One region of the Priestia sp. P1_B12_1 genome, then DNA from elsewhere that is predicted to be linked to it. Evidence: a T-box and tRNA genes for the amino acid it is inferred to sense, from the RefSeq annotation. Region 1 holds a T-box; the other holds one or more tRNA genes.
The links. A T-box is a leader RNA that pairs with one kind of tRNA and senses whether it is charged. The one in region 1 lies ahead of thrS (threonine--tRNA ligase), so its partner is inferred to be a tRNA-Thr.
Positions count from the first base shown of each region.

Region 2: it encodes a tRNA-Thr, which carries the amino acid that the T-box ahead of thrS (threonine--tRNA ligase) is inferred to sense. The anticodon was not compared.

Region 1 covers NZ_JBFTZR010000001.1:937,462-945,284, forward strand. The annotation lists gene AC1D0Y_RS04885 (M42 family metallopeptidase) at 1-836, opposite strand, end outside; gene AC1D0Y_RS04890 (dUTP diphosphatase) at 914-1,402, opposite strand; gene AC1D0Y_RS04895 (hypothetical protein) at 1,535-1,912, shown strand; gene AC1D0Y_RS04900 (DUF1294 domain-containing protein) at 1,931-2,191, opposite strand; gene rplT (50S ribosomal protein L20) at 2,252-2,611, opposite strand; gene rpmI (50S ribosomal protein L35) at 2,651-2,851, opposite strand; gene infC (translation initiation factor IF-3) at 2,873-3,376, opposite strand; ribosomal protein L20 leader region at 3,446-3,568, opposite strand; gene thrS (threonine--tRNA ligase) at 3,740-5,698, opposite strand; T-box leader at 5,743-5,991, opposite strand; gene ytxC (sporulation protein YtxC) at 6,052-6,912, opposite strand; gene dnaI (primosomal protein DnaI) at 7,009-7,823, opposite strand, start outside.
Region 2 covers NZ_JBFTZR010000001.1:130,254-138,076, reverse strand. The annotation lists gene AC1D0Y_RS00780 (DHA2 family efflux MFS transporter permease subunit) at 1-758, shown strand, start outside; gene AC1D0Y_RS00775 (aromatic ring-hydroxylating oxygenase subunit alpha) at 790-1,842, opposite strand; tRNA gene AC1D0Y_RS00770 (tRNA-Thr) at 2,052-2,124, shown strand; gene AC1D0Y_RS00765 (ABC transporter ATP-binding protein) at 2,390-3,340, shown strand; gene AC1D0Y_RS00760 (ABC transporter permease/substrate-binding protein) at 3,340-4,863, shown strand; gene AC1D0Y_RS00755 (YwaF family protein) at 5,142-5,888, shown strand; gene AC1D0Y_RS00750 (NAD(P)H-dependent oxidoreductase) at 6,029-6,547, shown strand; gene AC1D0Y_RS00745 (hypothetical protein) at 6,574-6,939, opposite strand; gene AC1D0Y_RS00740 (LCP family protein) at 7,154-7,823, opposite strand, start outside.

The sequences.
Region 1 (7,823 bases):
ACTGTATCTCGAAGTCCTTTATGCGAAACCATGGAAGCATCATATAAAATGATTTGCGGACCATCTCCCATTTTAGAAGATGCTTCTTTATCAGAAACACCAGGTGTATCTCCAGCGATTCCGACATCAACAGCAAATGCAATATCCGGTTCAATAAAGTTAGCGGATGTTTTTGCACCTCGAAGTCCAACTTCTTCTTGCACCGTTCCTACACCATACACAACATTTTCATGTTTTTCATTTTTTAAAGCTTTTAATACATCAATAGCGATTGCACAGCCAATACGATTATCCCAAGCTTTCGCTAGCAGCATCTTTTCGTTGTTCATAACCGTAAATTCGAAATAAGGCACAACCTGATCACCAGGTTTCACTCCCCACTCCGCTACTTCTTCTCTGCTAGAAGCACCAATATCGATGAACATATCTTTAATATCAACTGGCTTTTTACGAACTTCTGGAGGCAGGATATGAGGAGGCTTTGAGCCAATAATCCCCGTTACTTCTCCTTTAGATGTAACGATGGTTACGCGTTGAGCAAGCATCACTTGAGACCACCATCCGCCGACCGTTTGAAAACGAATAAAGCCGCGTTCATCAATTTGAGTTACCATAAAGCCTACTTCATCTAAGTGACCGGCTACCATAATTTTAGGCCCTTGTTCGTTGCCTACTTTTTTTGCAATCAAACTGCCTAGCCCATCCGTCGTTACTTCATCTGCATAAGGTGCAATATATTTCTTCATAACCTCACGCGGTTCACGCTCATTTCCAGGAATTCCTTTTGCATCTGTTAGTGCCTTAAGCATTGTCAATGTTTCATCTAACTTTGTCATATGGATTACCCCTTTCATATGTATACCTCTATTATAGCTAAAAAGAGGTTGAAGTAAAATTTCCCATCCCTTTATTTCTAGTATCCTTGTTCTTGGCGTTTAAAATTCACTTCATTTTTTGAGATGTATGCTTCTTCAATATGTTGAGCGGAAAAACCAAACATATCGCCAAGCGTCATGTAAGATACAAACATGTCCACATAGTTTTCTTTCGACTGATCCTGCTCGAAAGCTGCAACTTGTGCAAATACCTGTAAAAATTGTGCTGTTTTTGAATCACTTGCTTTTGCATTTGGTAACTCAGTTAAATCATCGTATCCTTTTTCAATCCCTAAAGAAAGGATAAAATGTACGCCGTCCACAAATTCTTCTAAAATAACAGCATCTTCAGCCGGAGGTTTGACGCTCCAAAATTTGAAGCAGCGCGTTTCGTTTGCCAGCTCTCCGATTTCGACAAGCAGTGCTAAAAGCTTTCTCGGAATCAAATCTTCCTTATGAAGCTCATGCTTATCCTCTATATGCTGATCCAGCTGGCGCTGCATGGTAAATAGCTGTTGTAAATTCAATGTAATCACTCCTGTAATTATGTATATCTTCTTCTTTTTAAACCAATAAAGAAATTATATCAAAAATCATGAAACTTTTTAGAAACTCGAACGTAAAGTAAGAAAACTGTGCCTTGTAAAGGAGGGAGCGTTATGTTTGTTATTGTTATCGTTCGTGTGTTCATTTTCGCGCTTGTTGCTTACACACTATTAAAGCTGGTTCAGCATTTTCGCAGTCCAAAGCGGAAGCTTGTAGCAGCTCAGGAACATCAGCAATTTTTTGTCGTTGATGAAAAAACGAATATCCGCAAAAATTTTCTACTAACGTATAAAGGTATTTTATTTGAAGGAGAAAAATACAGCAATCCCAATGAACCAGAATCTTTGTCAATTACAATGGTGTTAACAGATCCATCTCGGTTACACGAACTGCAAAAACAAGATTTCAAGCTGCTGGAAAGCCACGTACACGACATGTATCCAAATGCTCCTATTCGCTGGAAAAGCCCCGTTCGAGAATTTTTACACTGAGCACAAAATCATTTGTGCTCAGCTGATAACAAAAAAGAAAAGTAAGTCAAGAGCAGCAAGAATAGGAAAACCTACTGTAAACGATGTGTGCTTCGTTTTATGACGATAGCAATACATACCAATCAGTCCTCCAAGAGCTCCTCCGATAGCAGCTACCGTCCACAGTGTGCTTTCGGCAATTCGCCACTCATGTCTTTTCGCTTTTTGTTTATCTCTATACATCATTCCTACCCCTACGATATTAATAATAATAAAATAGGTAAGCAGCAGTTCATTCATGATATGTCCTCCAAGAGCAAAAAAGCCTCATCATCTAAAGATGACGAGACTTTATATTCATTACTTATCTAAGCCTTTTTTAGCAGCAGTTGCTAATTCAGCAAATGCTTTTTCATCAGCTACAGCTAAGTCAGCAAGCATTTTGCGGTTAACTTCAATACCTGCTAATTTTAAACCGTGCATTAAACGGCTGTAAGAAAGACCGTTCATACGAGCAGCTGCATTAATACGTGTGATCCATAATTTACGGAAGTCACGTTTTTTCTGACGACGGTCACGATAAGCATACATGTGAGATTTCATAACTTGCTGATTAGCAACTTTATATAATCTATGCTTCGAACCGAAGAAACCTTTAGCTAATTTTAAAACTTTTTTACGACGTTTGCGTGTTACTGTACCGCCTTTTACGCGTGGCATAATTGTTTACCTCCTGTATTGTTTCTATCTCAACCCAAATTACTTAATGTTATCTAATAAGTGACGGATACGTTTGAAGTCACCTTTGCTTACTAAAGAACCTTTACGTAATTTACGCTTTTGTTTTGTAGATTTGTTAGCGAATAAATGGCTTGTGTAAGCACGAGCACGTTTTAATTTACCGCTTCCAGTCTTTTTGAAACGCTTTGCAGCGCCACGATGTGTTTTCATTTTTGGCATGGGGTGTTCCTCCTCGTTCTATTACTTTTCGTTTTTAGGTGCCAAGACTAAGAACATGCTGCGGCCTTCCATTTTAGGAGCCGATTCAACTGAACTTACATCTTCGCAAGCTTGTGAAAAACGTTCAAGTACTTTTTGGCCAATCCCTTTATGAGTAATGGCACGACCTTTAAAGCGAATAGACGCTTTCACTTTGTCACCTTTTTCAAGGAACTTGCGTGCGTTACGAAGTTTAGTGTTAAAATCATGTTCATCAATTGTTGGACTTAAACGAACTTCTTTTAAGTTTACAACTTTTTGGTTTTTACGAGCTTCTCTTTCTTTACGTTGTTGCTCATAGCGGAATTTACCGTAGTCCATAATACGACATACCGGCGGTTTCGCATTTGCAGCAACCATTACTAAGTCAAGATTTACTCGTGAAGCAATTTCTAATGCTTCATTTTTTGATTTAATTCCTAATTGTTCACCGTTTTGATCAATTAGACGAACTTCGCGAGCTCGAATGCCCTCGTTTACCATCATGTCCTTGCTAATAAGTAGCCACCTCCAAGGTTTAATGAGCGAATACGCTTGCTTAGACCGATTATTAACTCACACAAAAAAGTGTGAGTACATACTGCACCCACACTTCTATCGTTTTAATTAAGATACGATGTACCTGCTAACTGCTCTATGCGTCACTCAGGTGAGAAGCGGGTGCTTCTTCTTCTGTATAAACAAGTATTCAATTACTTAAGCTATTATAGTATCAACAAAGACAAAAGTCAATGATTTCGTTCTTTTTTCACAACAAAAGTTATTGTATCAAAGGAAAAACATTTATGCAACAGTTTTTTATAAATGTTAGATAAAAAAGCAGAGAATTTCAATTCTCTGCTTTCTTCATTAACGAGATGCTTCTGCTTTTACATTTTGTAAAAAGGCTTGGAAATCCACTGTTTCTGAATTCTGCTCACCATATTTACGTACGTTTACTGCTTTATCCTCTACTTCTTTATCCCCTACAACAAGCATATAAGGAATTTTTTGCATTTGAGCCTCACGGATTTTATAGCCAATTTTCTCATCGCGAGAATCAAGTTCCACACGAATACCGGCAAGCTGAAGCTGTTCTTGTACTTCTTTTGCATACTCAAGGTGAACCGTAGGTGATACCGGAATCACTTGAACTTGTACAGGTGCTAACCACGTTGGGAAAGCTCCTTTGTATTCTTCGATTAAGAAAGCTACAAAACGTTCCATTGTTGACACCACGCCGCGGTGAATAACAACCGGTCGATGTTGTTTTCCGTCTTCCCCTACATACGTTAAATCAAATCGTTCAGGAAGTAAGAAATCCAGTTGAACCGTAGATAGCGTCTCTTCTTTACCAAGAGCCGTTTTAACTTGAACGTCTAATTTTGGACCGTAGAATGCCGCTTCGCCTTCAGCTTCATAATAATCAAGGTCAAGCTCATCCATTGCGTCTTTTAACATGCTTTGTGCTTTTTCCCACATTGCATCATCGTCAAAGTATTTTTCTGTATCTTCAGGGTCACGGTAAGATAGACGGAATGAATAATTTTCAAACCCAAAATCTTTATAAACCGCTTCAACTAAGCGAACCACACGAATAAATTCTTCTTTGATTTGATCCGGACGTACAAAGATATGCGCATCATTTAGCGTCATGCCTCGAACACGCTGAAGTCCTGATAATGCTCCTGACATTTCGTAGCGGTGCATCGTTCCAAGCTCAGCAATACGGATTGGAAGCTCACGATAGCTGTGAATACCTTGTTTGTAAACCATCATGTGATGAGGACAGTTCATTGGACGAAGCACAAGGTCTTCGTTATCCATTTCCATTGCAGGGAACATGTCATCTTGGTAGTGCTCCCAGTGACCAGACGTTTTGTAAAGTTCTACACTTCCGAGCACTGGAGTGTAAACGTGCTGATAACCAAGGCTTACTTCTTTATCTACGATATAACGCTCGATAATACGGCGGATTGTCGCACCTTTTGGAAGCCATAAAGGCAGACCTTGTCCTACTTTTTGAGAATTTGTAAATAAGTTTAGCTCTTTACCAAGTTTACGGTGGTCACGTTCTTTTGCTTCTTCAAGAAGACGAAGATGCTCGTCTAAATCTGCTTTTGTAAAGAATGCTGTACCATAAATACGCTGCAGCATTTGGTTATCGCTGTCTCCGCGCCAATAAGCACCCGCCACGCTTAATAGTTTAAATTCTTTAATTTTACCTGTTGACGGCACGTGCACGCCTCGGCAAAGGTCAAAGAATTCGCCTTGTTGGTAAATCGTAACCTTTTCACCTGCTGGAATCGCATCGATCAATTCAAGCTTCAGTTCATCGCCAACTTCTTTAAAAAGTTGAATGGCTTCTTCACGAGAAACTTCTTTTCGTTCAATTTCAATATTTGAATTAACGATTTTTTTCATTTCTTTTTCAATTTTACCTAAATCTTCAGGAGTAATTGATTCTTCCATATCGATGTCATAGTAAAAACCGTTTTCGATAACCGGCCCTACACCTAGCTGTACTTTTGTATCTTTGTATAAACGTTTGATTGCTTGAGCCATTAAATGCGCTGTACTGTGACGCATAATTTCAAGCGCTTCAGGAGCATCTTGCGTAATGATTTCAAGACTGCCATCTTGTTCAATTGGCGTACGTAAATCCAGCAGCTCGCCGTTTACTTTGCCTGCTAATGCTTTTTTCTTTAATCCCGGGCTAATAGAAGCCGCAATATCTTCTGTTGATGATCCTTTTGGATACTCTTTAACAGCTCCATCAGGGAATGTCATTTTGATTACTTCTGACACAACTTTCCACTCCTTTAACATAACTGAATAAACTTTTTGTAAAAACAAAAAACTCGTCCCCTATAAAAAGGGACGAGTTGTGTATACACGCGGTACCACCCTTGTTTCCTCTTCGTATCTTGGATAACCCAAAGAACCCGAAGCGGCTCGAGGTTTTATAACGGAAATTCCGTCAGTAATTACTAGAGGCTCTGCTCGTTTACTACTGAAGTTTAGAGGTGGTAAGAATATATTCCGTGTTAGGAGATTTTCAGCCTGGATCTCCCTCTCTACAAACCGTAAATATACACTCATGTCCTCATCATAACTTGTAACATATAGCTGTTTTTCAATATGCATTTATTATATTCATTTTCAAAATAGAAATCAACCTTTCACGTTATATTTTGCTTTTGATCAAACGGAAATTCATTTTTTTCGTATAACATGACTTTTTCTTGGAAGATATTTTGAATGGTATATACAAAATCATGATCATGCTGGTCGCTATACAGATGAATAGCAGCTGGAGATAAACTTAGCAAAGGCGCGATAATAGTTGAGTCTATGTATAATGATTCTTGTTCAGATAAAAAGGCCTCTGCTAGAGCTGCACATTCACGTTCAGGAACATATCTATTGTTGTGGTCGTACAGTACAAACTTGTTTTTATTCAAGTGCATTACATACACATCGTCTGTAGATGACTGTCTTTCATTAGCTGCTTGACGCAGCTGATGAATAAGAATTTGATAGTCTTGTTCAAGCTTATATTCATCAATCGCCAGCTCGGCATAATAGCGCAGCCGCTCTTGATATTCTTTTAAACGGAATTGGAGAAAAGACTCAAAGGTGAATGTTACATTATGAATGAAGAAGTCTTGAAGAGCCTGGCGGATAAGTAATTCTCTTGGAAAAGAAAATGTTTTTTGAGGGATTTCGCCTCTCTCTCCTTCCATAATCCCCCCCATAATTTGAAGCAGCAAATCTTGCTCTTCCTCTTCTGAATAGAAAAATTGTTCTTTTAATATGTTTACCATCATCTTTTTTTCTTTCTTTTTTAAAATTACGTGTGTTAATACCGGTATCACCATGTCTTGTAAAATGGCCTCTCTATTGTATGTCTCATCAATGACTAAAAGCTGATTATTCACCAGCTTCAAGCACTGTGAACCATATGATAAAGCGCTTCGCTTCGCGCATAAAGACTCATATACAACGACTGCGTCTTCTACATATTTAAAGAATATTTTCATTCCTCATAGCCCCCCTTTGGACACGCTTTATTAATGTATATGGGGCAACATGCAAAAAAATGAGCAAGTCGTTACAAGAAATGTAAAACGACCTGCTCATCTATTTCGTTTATTCTCTCCATTCATTTCAACAGGAACGGCTAGAGACTTAATTCGTTCCATGACACGAGCGGCTTTGAGCTCTTCCTGCTCGCCTCTTTGGGTATAAGTCAAATGATGTTGAAGCTCTTTAAAATTTAAATTCGAGCTGAAAAATGTCGGCAAATTTTCGAGCATGCGAAATTGTAAAATGGTTCCGAGCACATCGTCTCGCATCCAGCTCGTTACGGATTCTGCTCCGAGATCATCAAGCATAAGAACCGGTACTTTTTTGACATACTCTATTTTCTCATTGAAGCTTTGATCTTGAAACGAACCTTTTAACTCACGCAAAAACTCCGGGACATACAGAATGGTAGATTTCACTTTCTTTTCGGCTAACGCATTGGCAATTGCTCCAAGAAAATACGTTTTCCCCACACCAAACGAACCGTGTAAATACAAAGCTTTCATTTTCTTATTTGGCTCATATTCTCGCACAAAATCTCTTACTAGTTTAATGGCCTCAAATCTTCCCTGCTCAATTTCGATATCAGACATTGTTGCCTGTAAAATTTCTTTCGGCACGTACATACACTGAATAAAAGATTCTTGTTCTTTTCGCTCATCTTCTTGTACTTTTCTAGGACAGCGTTCATACTGTAAATCAATATTACGGCCTTTTACAACCAGCTGAGGGTGGTATCCTTTCACCATGTTGACACAGCTTTGCAGAGAAGGACACTTGTCACAGCATTTGCTTTGGTCGATAAATTCATGCATCTTCATCAGACCTCGGTCGACCATTTGCTCATCTAACTCATGGCGATGCT
Region 2 (7,823 bases), 810 kb from region 1:
CTATGCTTGAATTCCGCATTTTTAAATATCCAATGTTTGCTTTATCATCAACGATTTCAATGGTGATCACAATGGCATTATTCTCAGCCATGCTGCTAATGCCAATTTATGTTCAAACGGTACGAGGCATTTCTCCGCTTCATTCAGGATTACTAATGCTTCCGGGTGCGCTATTAATGGGTGTGATGTCACCGATTACCGGAAAATTATTTGATAAATTTGGAGCACGTGCACTGGCTGTAACGGGTCTAACGATTACAGCCGTTACGACGTATTTCTTCAGTAACTTAGAGCTTGATACGACGTATACAACGCTCATTACGCTTTACACGCTTCGCATGTTCGGAATGTCTATGGTGATGATGCCGGTTATGACAAACGGATTAAATCAGCTGCCGCAGCGCTTTAATCCGCATGGTACTGCGATGAATAACACGCTTCAACAAGTATCGGGAGCTATTGGTTCGGCTCTTTTAGTAACGGTGATGTCAAACCGTACAGCTACGCATGCAAAAGAGCTCGCTCAAGATGCAATGAGCGGAGCAGGAGCAGCGAATGCAACCGCAGCCGGGGCAGCTCAAATGAAAGAACAGATTGGGATGCAGGCAATGGTACAAGGGATTAACGATGCGTTTGCCGTCTCAGTAGTACTAGTGGTGGTTGCCTTAATTCTTTCATTGTTTATGAAACGCGCCACGCCGGCAAGTGAAGATGAAGTGATAAAGGAAAAAGCAGGACGCGAGCAGTTTGCTAAATAAAAAAATCCCCGCTGAGACAGCGGGGATTTCTTTAGCTTGTATATCTAAAGCTTAAGCCCATTTTCTTTAATAATTTCCGGTAGCCGATGGACGTTTGATCAGCCATAATATGCGCTTCCATCTGCAGATCTAAAGGCAAGTCTTCAGGCTTTTGGTTTTCAACCATTTCGCGGTCTTCGTCAAAGACGCGAAGGTTAAAGTCATACACACCTTCAACGGGAGAATCTTTGTCAAAGTTTCGAGCGATTGGTGCGAATAAACGTGTTTCGCGGGCTGAAATAGGAGAGACTGCATTCATAATCCACAGCTCTGTGCCTTCTGGGAAGTATACTTTTAGCGTAGCTGTAAACGGCGGATAAACATCAAAGACGCGAAGCCATTTAAAATCAGGTGGATTTAAATGCTGCTGTTCTTTGGAATAATTACTCACGGTGCTCGTATATTCTACATGAAGCCCATAATCTGTATCGCTTACTTTATATTTAGGCACAAAGGCGTTGGTTCGATCACCAAATGTGTCCGTGTGAACCCAGGCAAAATGAGCTACGTCTAAAAAGCCTTCCATTTGACGACCGGCCGAACCCATGATATCAAAGCTCGGACAAACAATTTGCTGAAAATCAGGGTCCTCCCACGCATCGAAGTAAGGCAGGTTATCTTGTTCTCCTGTCAGGGAAGTCCACACTAATCCAAATCGTTCAATAACTGGATAGACGGCCATACACAGGCGGGGAGAAATGTTGGCATCAGGGTGAGCTGGAATCGACGTGCATGCGCCGTCCGTTGCATAGCGGAAGCCGTGGTAAGGACAGACAATTTCATCATCTTCCACCCAGCCCATGCTAAGCGGGGTGCCTCGGTGAACGCATAAATCACGAGCCGCTACTACTTTGTGTGTGGTACGGTATAGAACTAGATTTACATCTAGCAGTTTTACGGACGTTGGTTTCTCTGTTACATCACTGCAGCGTGCGACGGGATACCAATACTTGGCGAGCGTCGTCCAATCTTCCAGGCTGAACGTGCAGTCTCTTGGGTAGGGAGTTGCCGTTTTTGATTTGGTCATGGTTGGTTGCTGTTCCATCTATTTTCTTCCTTTCTTTTGTAAGCTCTTTTACTAAGGGTAATATAAAAAAAGAAAATTCACACAATTTATGTAAGGAGTTCTAACATAAAATATGGAACTTTGTAGAAAATGCGAATTTCAGAAGACGCAAATTAGAGAATATACCAATAAAAAAATTAAAAAAGCGCTTCCTAAATGAATTTAAACGTGATATAATTTTCCAAGACGCTGGTGTAGCTCAGTAGGTAGAGCACTTGCATGGTAAGCAAGAGGTCGCAGGTTCGATCCCTGTCGCTAGCATACTAAAAAACCTTCTTTCTTGTTGAAAGAAGGTTTTTTTATTTGTGTCGGCTTCAAAATTATTCTCCGAATTATTCTTTCCCGCCTTGTGAAAACTTTAACAGTTTGATAGCCTTATTAGGAAGCTGTGAGAAACTATGTGTATCTTTTCCCCTATGTCTTATGCATCATATTTAGAAATATTCTTAAAAGAATGTTTATTGCCTCTAAGTATTGGGTACACGAAATTAGGGGTTAAATTTCAACAGGGAGTGTGAACGATAATTTGATTACGTTTAAGAATGTGTCAAAGCAATATCCAGACGGTACGACCGCCGTGAAAAATATTAATCTAGAAATTAAAGAAGGAGAGTTTTTCGTTTTAATTGGTCCGAGTGGGTGTGGGAAAACAACCACCTTAAAAATGATTAACCGTCTTCATGATATTACCGAAGGAGAACTATACATAAAAGATAAGCTCGTATCGGACCACAACATACATGAGCTGCGCTGGAACATTGGCTATGTCCTGCAGCAGATTGCTCTTTTTCCTCATATGACCATTGCTGAAAATATAGCCATTGTACCCGAGATGAAGCATTGGAAGAAAAACAAAATCAAAACGCGTATTGATGAACTGCTTACCTTGGTAGGACTAGACCCAAAGCAGTATCGAAACCGAAAGCCGTCTGAGCTCTCAGGTGGCCAGCAGCAACGTGTAGGTGTAGCACGTGCCCTCGCAGCTGATCCCCCCGTTATTTTAATGGACGAACCCTTTAGTGCCCTCGATCCGTTAAGCCGCGAACAGCTTCAGCAAGATGTTATTAGCTTAAAAGAAAAAATCAAAAAAACATTTGTGTTTGTTACGCACGATATGAGCGAAGCGATGACGCTTGGAGATCGTATCTGCCTAATGAAAGATGGGGAAATTGTTCAAGTTGGAACCCCGGAGGAATTCATTCAAAAGCCTAAAAATGAATTTGTAAAAACATTTATTGGGAATCAAGGAAATACTTTATTTGAGACATTGGATATGTTTGTCAAAGAAAGTGAACAGCCAGACGTAGAACCTACTGAAGAGTTAGCTTCAACGGCTACTGTTCAGCAGGCAATGGACGCCCTTTACGACCATGAAGCAATAGCCGTGAAAAAAGGGAGCAAACGTATTGGCGTTGTAACGCGCAAAACTCTATTAGCGTTTCTTTCTGATAAAACGAAAGAAGGAGGAACGCTGTAATGAATGCACTAAGCACATTATTAGATCAACGAGGAGATGCACTGTTTCAAGCTCTTCTTGAACACATTCAAATTTCAGTACTGGCTCTTGTTATCGCCGTATTAATTTCAGTGCCGCTCGGACTGTACTTAACGAGGCATGACCGCATTGCTGAACCGATCATTGGCGTAACAGCCGTACTGCAAACCATTCCTTCACTCGCTTTATTAGGATTACTGATTCCTCTTGTCGGAATTGGAACCTTTCCCGCGGTTATTGCACTGTTTTTATATTCGCTTCTTCCTATTGTACGAAATACATATACCGGAATTAAAGAAGTGGACCCATCTTTAATTGAAGCATCCAAAGCCATGGGGATGAACTCGTGGAGACGATTAATCAAAGTAGAACTTCCTCTAGCGCTTCCTGTCATTATGGCCGGAATTCGCACAGCGATGGTACTCATTATTGGTACAGCGACAATCGTGGCTCTTATTGGAGCGGGCGGACTCGGAAGCTTAATTTTGCTTGGTATTGACCGAAGCGATAATAGTTTGATTTTATTAGGAGCCATTCCAGCAGCATTATTAGCGCTTATTTTTGATGGAATTCTGCGAACGATTGAACACTCAGCTAAAAAAGGGTCCAAAAAACGCTCGTTTATTATGATCATCGTATTAATACTCATTCTTGTTTCTCCGTTTGCAGCGATGAGCGCAACAAAACCAGACCTTGTTATCGGAGGGAAAATTGGTGCAGAACAAGATATTTTAATTAATATGTACAAAGAATTAATTGAAGATCAAACCGATATGAAAGTAAATCTTCGTTCGTCGCTTGGGAAAACGGTATTTGTATTTGAGGCTCTGCGTAACAAGGAAATTGATTTGTACCCTGAATATACGGGTACAGCCATTGTGACGCATCTAAAGGAACAGCCGGACAGCAAAGATGAAACAGGGGTGTACAACCAGGCAAAAGAAGGATTTCAAAAGAAATTCGGCCTTGTCTATTTAGATCCAATGAAGTTTAATAATACGTACACATTGACCGTGACAAAAGAATTTGCCAAAGAAAACAATCTAACGACTGTTTCAGATTTGGCAAATGCAACAGATAAAGTAAAAGCAGGGTTTACGCTTGAGTTTAAAGATCGTGAAGACGGCTATGTAGGCATTCAAAAAGAATATGGTCTTACCTTCCCGAATATTAAAACGATGGAGCCGAAGCTTCGCTATCGCGCTGTAGAAAAAGGCGATATTAATATGCTGGATGCTTACGCAACAGATCCTGAAATCAAACAGTTTGGTTTGAAAGTCTTAAAAGACGATCAGCAGTTCTTCCCTCCGTATCAAGGAGCGCCTGTGCTTCGTGAAGATACGCTAAAAGAGCATCCTGAACTGAAAAAAATCTTAAATCAACTGGGCGGTAAAATCAGTGATGACGAAATGCGTGAAATGAACTATCAAGTAAATGCAAAAGGAAAAACGGCTGAAGAAGTTGCTCATCAATTCTTAGTGAAAAAAGGATTAATTAAAGAGTAAAAACGAAGAAACAGAGCTAGAACAACAGTATGTTAGTTGAAAGAAGATCCGAATGATGAATCGTTCGGATCTTTTTAGTTTAGTTGTTTCTAGCAGTTGATTTCCCTGCAAGAAGGGATCTATACTCGATTATTTACTCCATTCGTCCGTCTTTAGATTGGCGTGATTTTGTTATGTCTCAATCTCTTTTTAATGCGAGAGAAGCATTAATGAAAACGAGGTCTTATGAACAAGCTAAAGGTACCGAATTTGTTTTCTGATGGAAGGGAGGCGCTTTTATGAATTCATTTTTTACGTGTCATCCTGTACAACATTCCTTTCAGCTTTTTTCAGTTGAACATCTTGTAACTTTAGCTATTATCGTGATCATAGGAGCATTTATTTTTTTGTGTCGAAAGCAGCTGCGAAAAAAGAGGTTTGTGTTTATTTTGCTTTCACTTATTCTAATTGCTTCAGAAACAGCCTACCAGGCTTGGGAAATCGGATGTCATCAGTGGTCTACTGAAACTTCCTTGCCTCTTCAGCTCAGTGATATAGTCGTGCTGCTGGCTGCTGTTATGCTGATAACCAAAAGCAGGTTTCTTTTTTATTTTGTGTACTTCGCCGGAATCAGCAGCTCTGTTCAAGCGATGATTACCCCAGACCTTGGCGGCTATGCGTATGCCCAGTTTCGCTATGTGCAGTTTTATGTATCGCATGGCGGTGTGGTACTTGCTTGCTGTATGCTAATTGCTGTCTGCAAATATGAGCCAACGTTTCGTTCTTTATGGGTAAGCGTAGTAGTTGTTAATCTGTACGGAGGTTTTATCTATGTCATGAATCGTTTACTCGGGGCGAATTATTTATACATGATGAAAAAGCCAGAGCACGCTTCCTTGCTGGATGTTCTTGGACCTCATCCTTGGTATTTAGTATGGATTGAGGGAATTATGATTCTTAGCTTTCTTGTCCTTTATCTGCCGTTTTGGGTACATAAAAAAATTAAAGGTGATAAAAGCAAAGTCAATTTTGTTGAAGCAAAATGATAATACTGGTAGTTTATAAGTGTAAACTAACTCGGATTTCCTGAAGGAAAAGGAAAGAATGACTGAGCAAGCCGTGAGAGGCAAGCGTAAAAAATAGAAAAGAAAAAAGCAAGCACAGACATTAGAAGGAGAGTATCAAAATGAAAACACTGGTTATTTTAGCGCACCCAAACTTAGCATCTTCTCGCATTAATAAAGCGTGGGCAGAGCGAGTGAAAAAAGAAGAGAATGTGTACGTTCATGATTTATACGCAAACTACCCCGATTTCAAAATTGATGTAGAAAAAGAGCAGGAGTTAGCTGTTCAATTCGATCGTATTGTTTTTCAATTTCCATTTTACTGGTACAGCTCACCGGCACTCTTAAAAGAGTGGCAAGATGTTGTCTTAACATACGGGTGGGCTTATGGAAGCAAAGGTACTAAACTTCAGGGAAAAGAGTTTGTCGTAGCTACTTCGACAGGAGGCCCTGCGGAAGCTTATCAAGAAGGGGGATACAACCGCTACCCAATGAATCATCTGCTTCTTCCGTTTCAAGCTACGGCAAATTTAACAGGTATGAAGTTCCAAACGCCATTTCTATTTCAAGGAGCAGGCGGTGAGCTGAGCGACAAAGTCATTCAAGATAGTGCTGAAAGCTACGCTCAATTACTAAGGTAATAAAAAAAGCCGCGTTAACGCGGCTTTTAATTTACATTTGTTCGTGAAAAAGAAGTAAGCAGCTTTTGAGGAGCGATATCTAATCCTTCAATGAGTAATCCTGTCATAGCCGTTAGACTCCCGACTTCAAATGATTCCCCCGCTCTCCAAAATGCGGATTCACCTTGTTTGATATAAATTTTCAGTCCATTATCGCCAGCTACCCAGCCTTCCCCGTGAACGACTAATAGAAGCTGTGGAATCGTAGCTTCTTGACGAGGGGTATAATCATTTTCTTGAAAAGATAAAAAGCTAATTTTGACATCTCCAGTATGAGAAAGCAATGGGTTTACTTTATAGGTAGAATGAAGAAAGGAACGCTCTTCTTCAGATTGAAAACCATATAATTTCATACGTTCATCTCCTTGAATCAAAAATATAAAAAAGAAGTCCTTCTCCTTTCATATACGCATGTAACAGCAAAAATAGAACTTCAAAGAAATAGCTGTTTCCTGGAAAATGACTTCATTTTTTGTCGAAGCTGAAAATTTTTTGAAGGATAGGGAGGAAAAACAGAAGTTTTTTTGAATAGTATAAAAAAAGGTGTCCGCTAATGGACACCTTTTCCTAATTTAAAAATGACTGTAACGCTTGTTTGTTTTCTTCAAGGTCGATGCTTAAAACAGCACCAATACCGGATACTCGTTCATTTGAATAGGAACCTTCGACCGGTAAACGAAGAGATTTTAAATCTGGCTGATTCCCAACTAAGAAATCTTTTCCTATCACGATAAATGTTTTTGGCGGAATATTTGTATCCACATATGGATCAATGACGCCCCATAGCTTAGGAGCTTTCGCCAGCGTCTTTACTTGAAGAGCTTCATCCATTAATTTACCTATTACTTCTTGTTGACGCTTCACGCGCCCGAAATCACTTTGGCTATCATGTCGGAATCGCACGTATCCTAGTAATTTATCTCCGTGAAGAGTTTGTTTTCCAGGTTTTAGCGTCATGCCAATTCCTGATGACATTTCGTGCGGCACGGTAACCGTAATTCCCTCAGGGGCAATCGTATCGGCAACTTTAGAAAAACCTTTAAAATCAACAACGGCATAATAGTTTACATCTACGCCGAAATTTTCTTTAATTGTCTTACGCATTAATTCAGGCCCGCCAAATGCATAGGCTGAATTTAATTTGTTTTTGCCATGTCCAGGAATATCCACATATGAATCACGCATCAAAGAAATAATTTTAGGCTGATTGCTGTCTTTGTCATAATGAGCAATCATG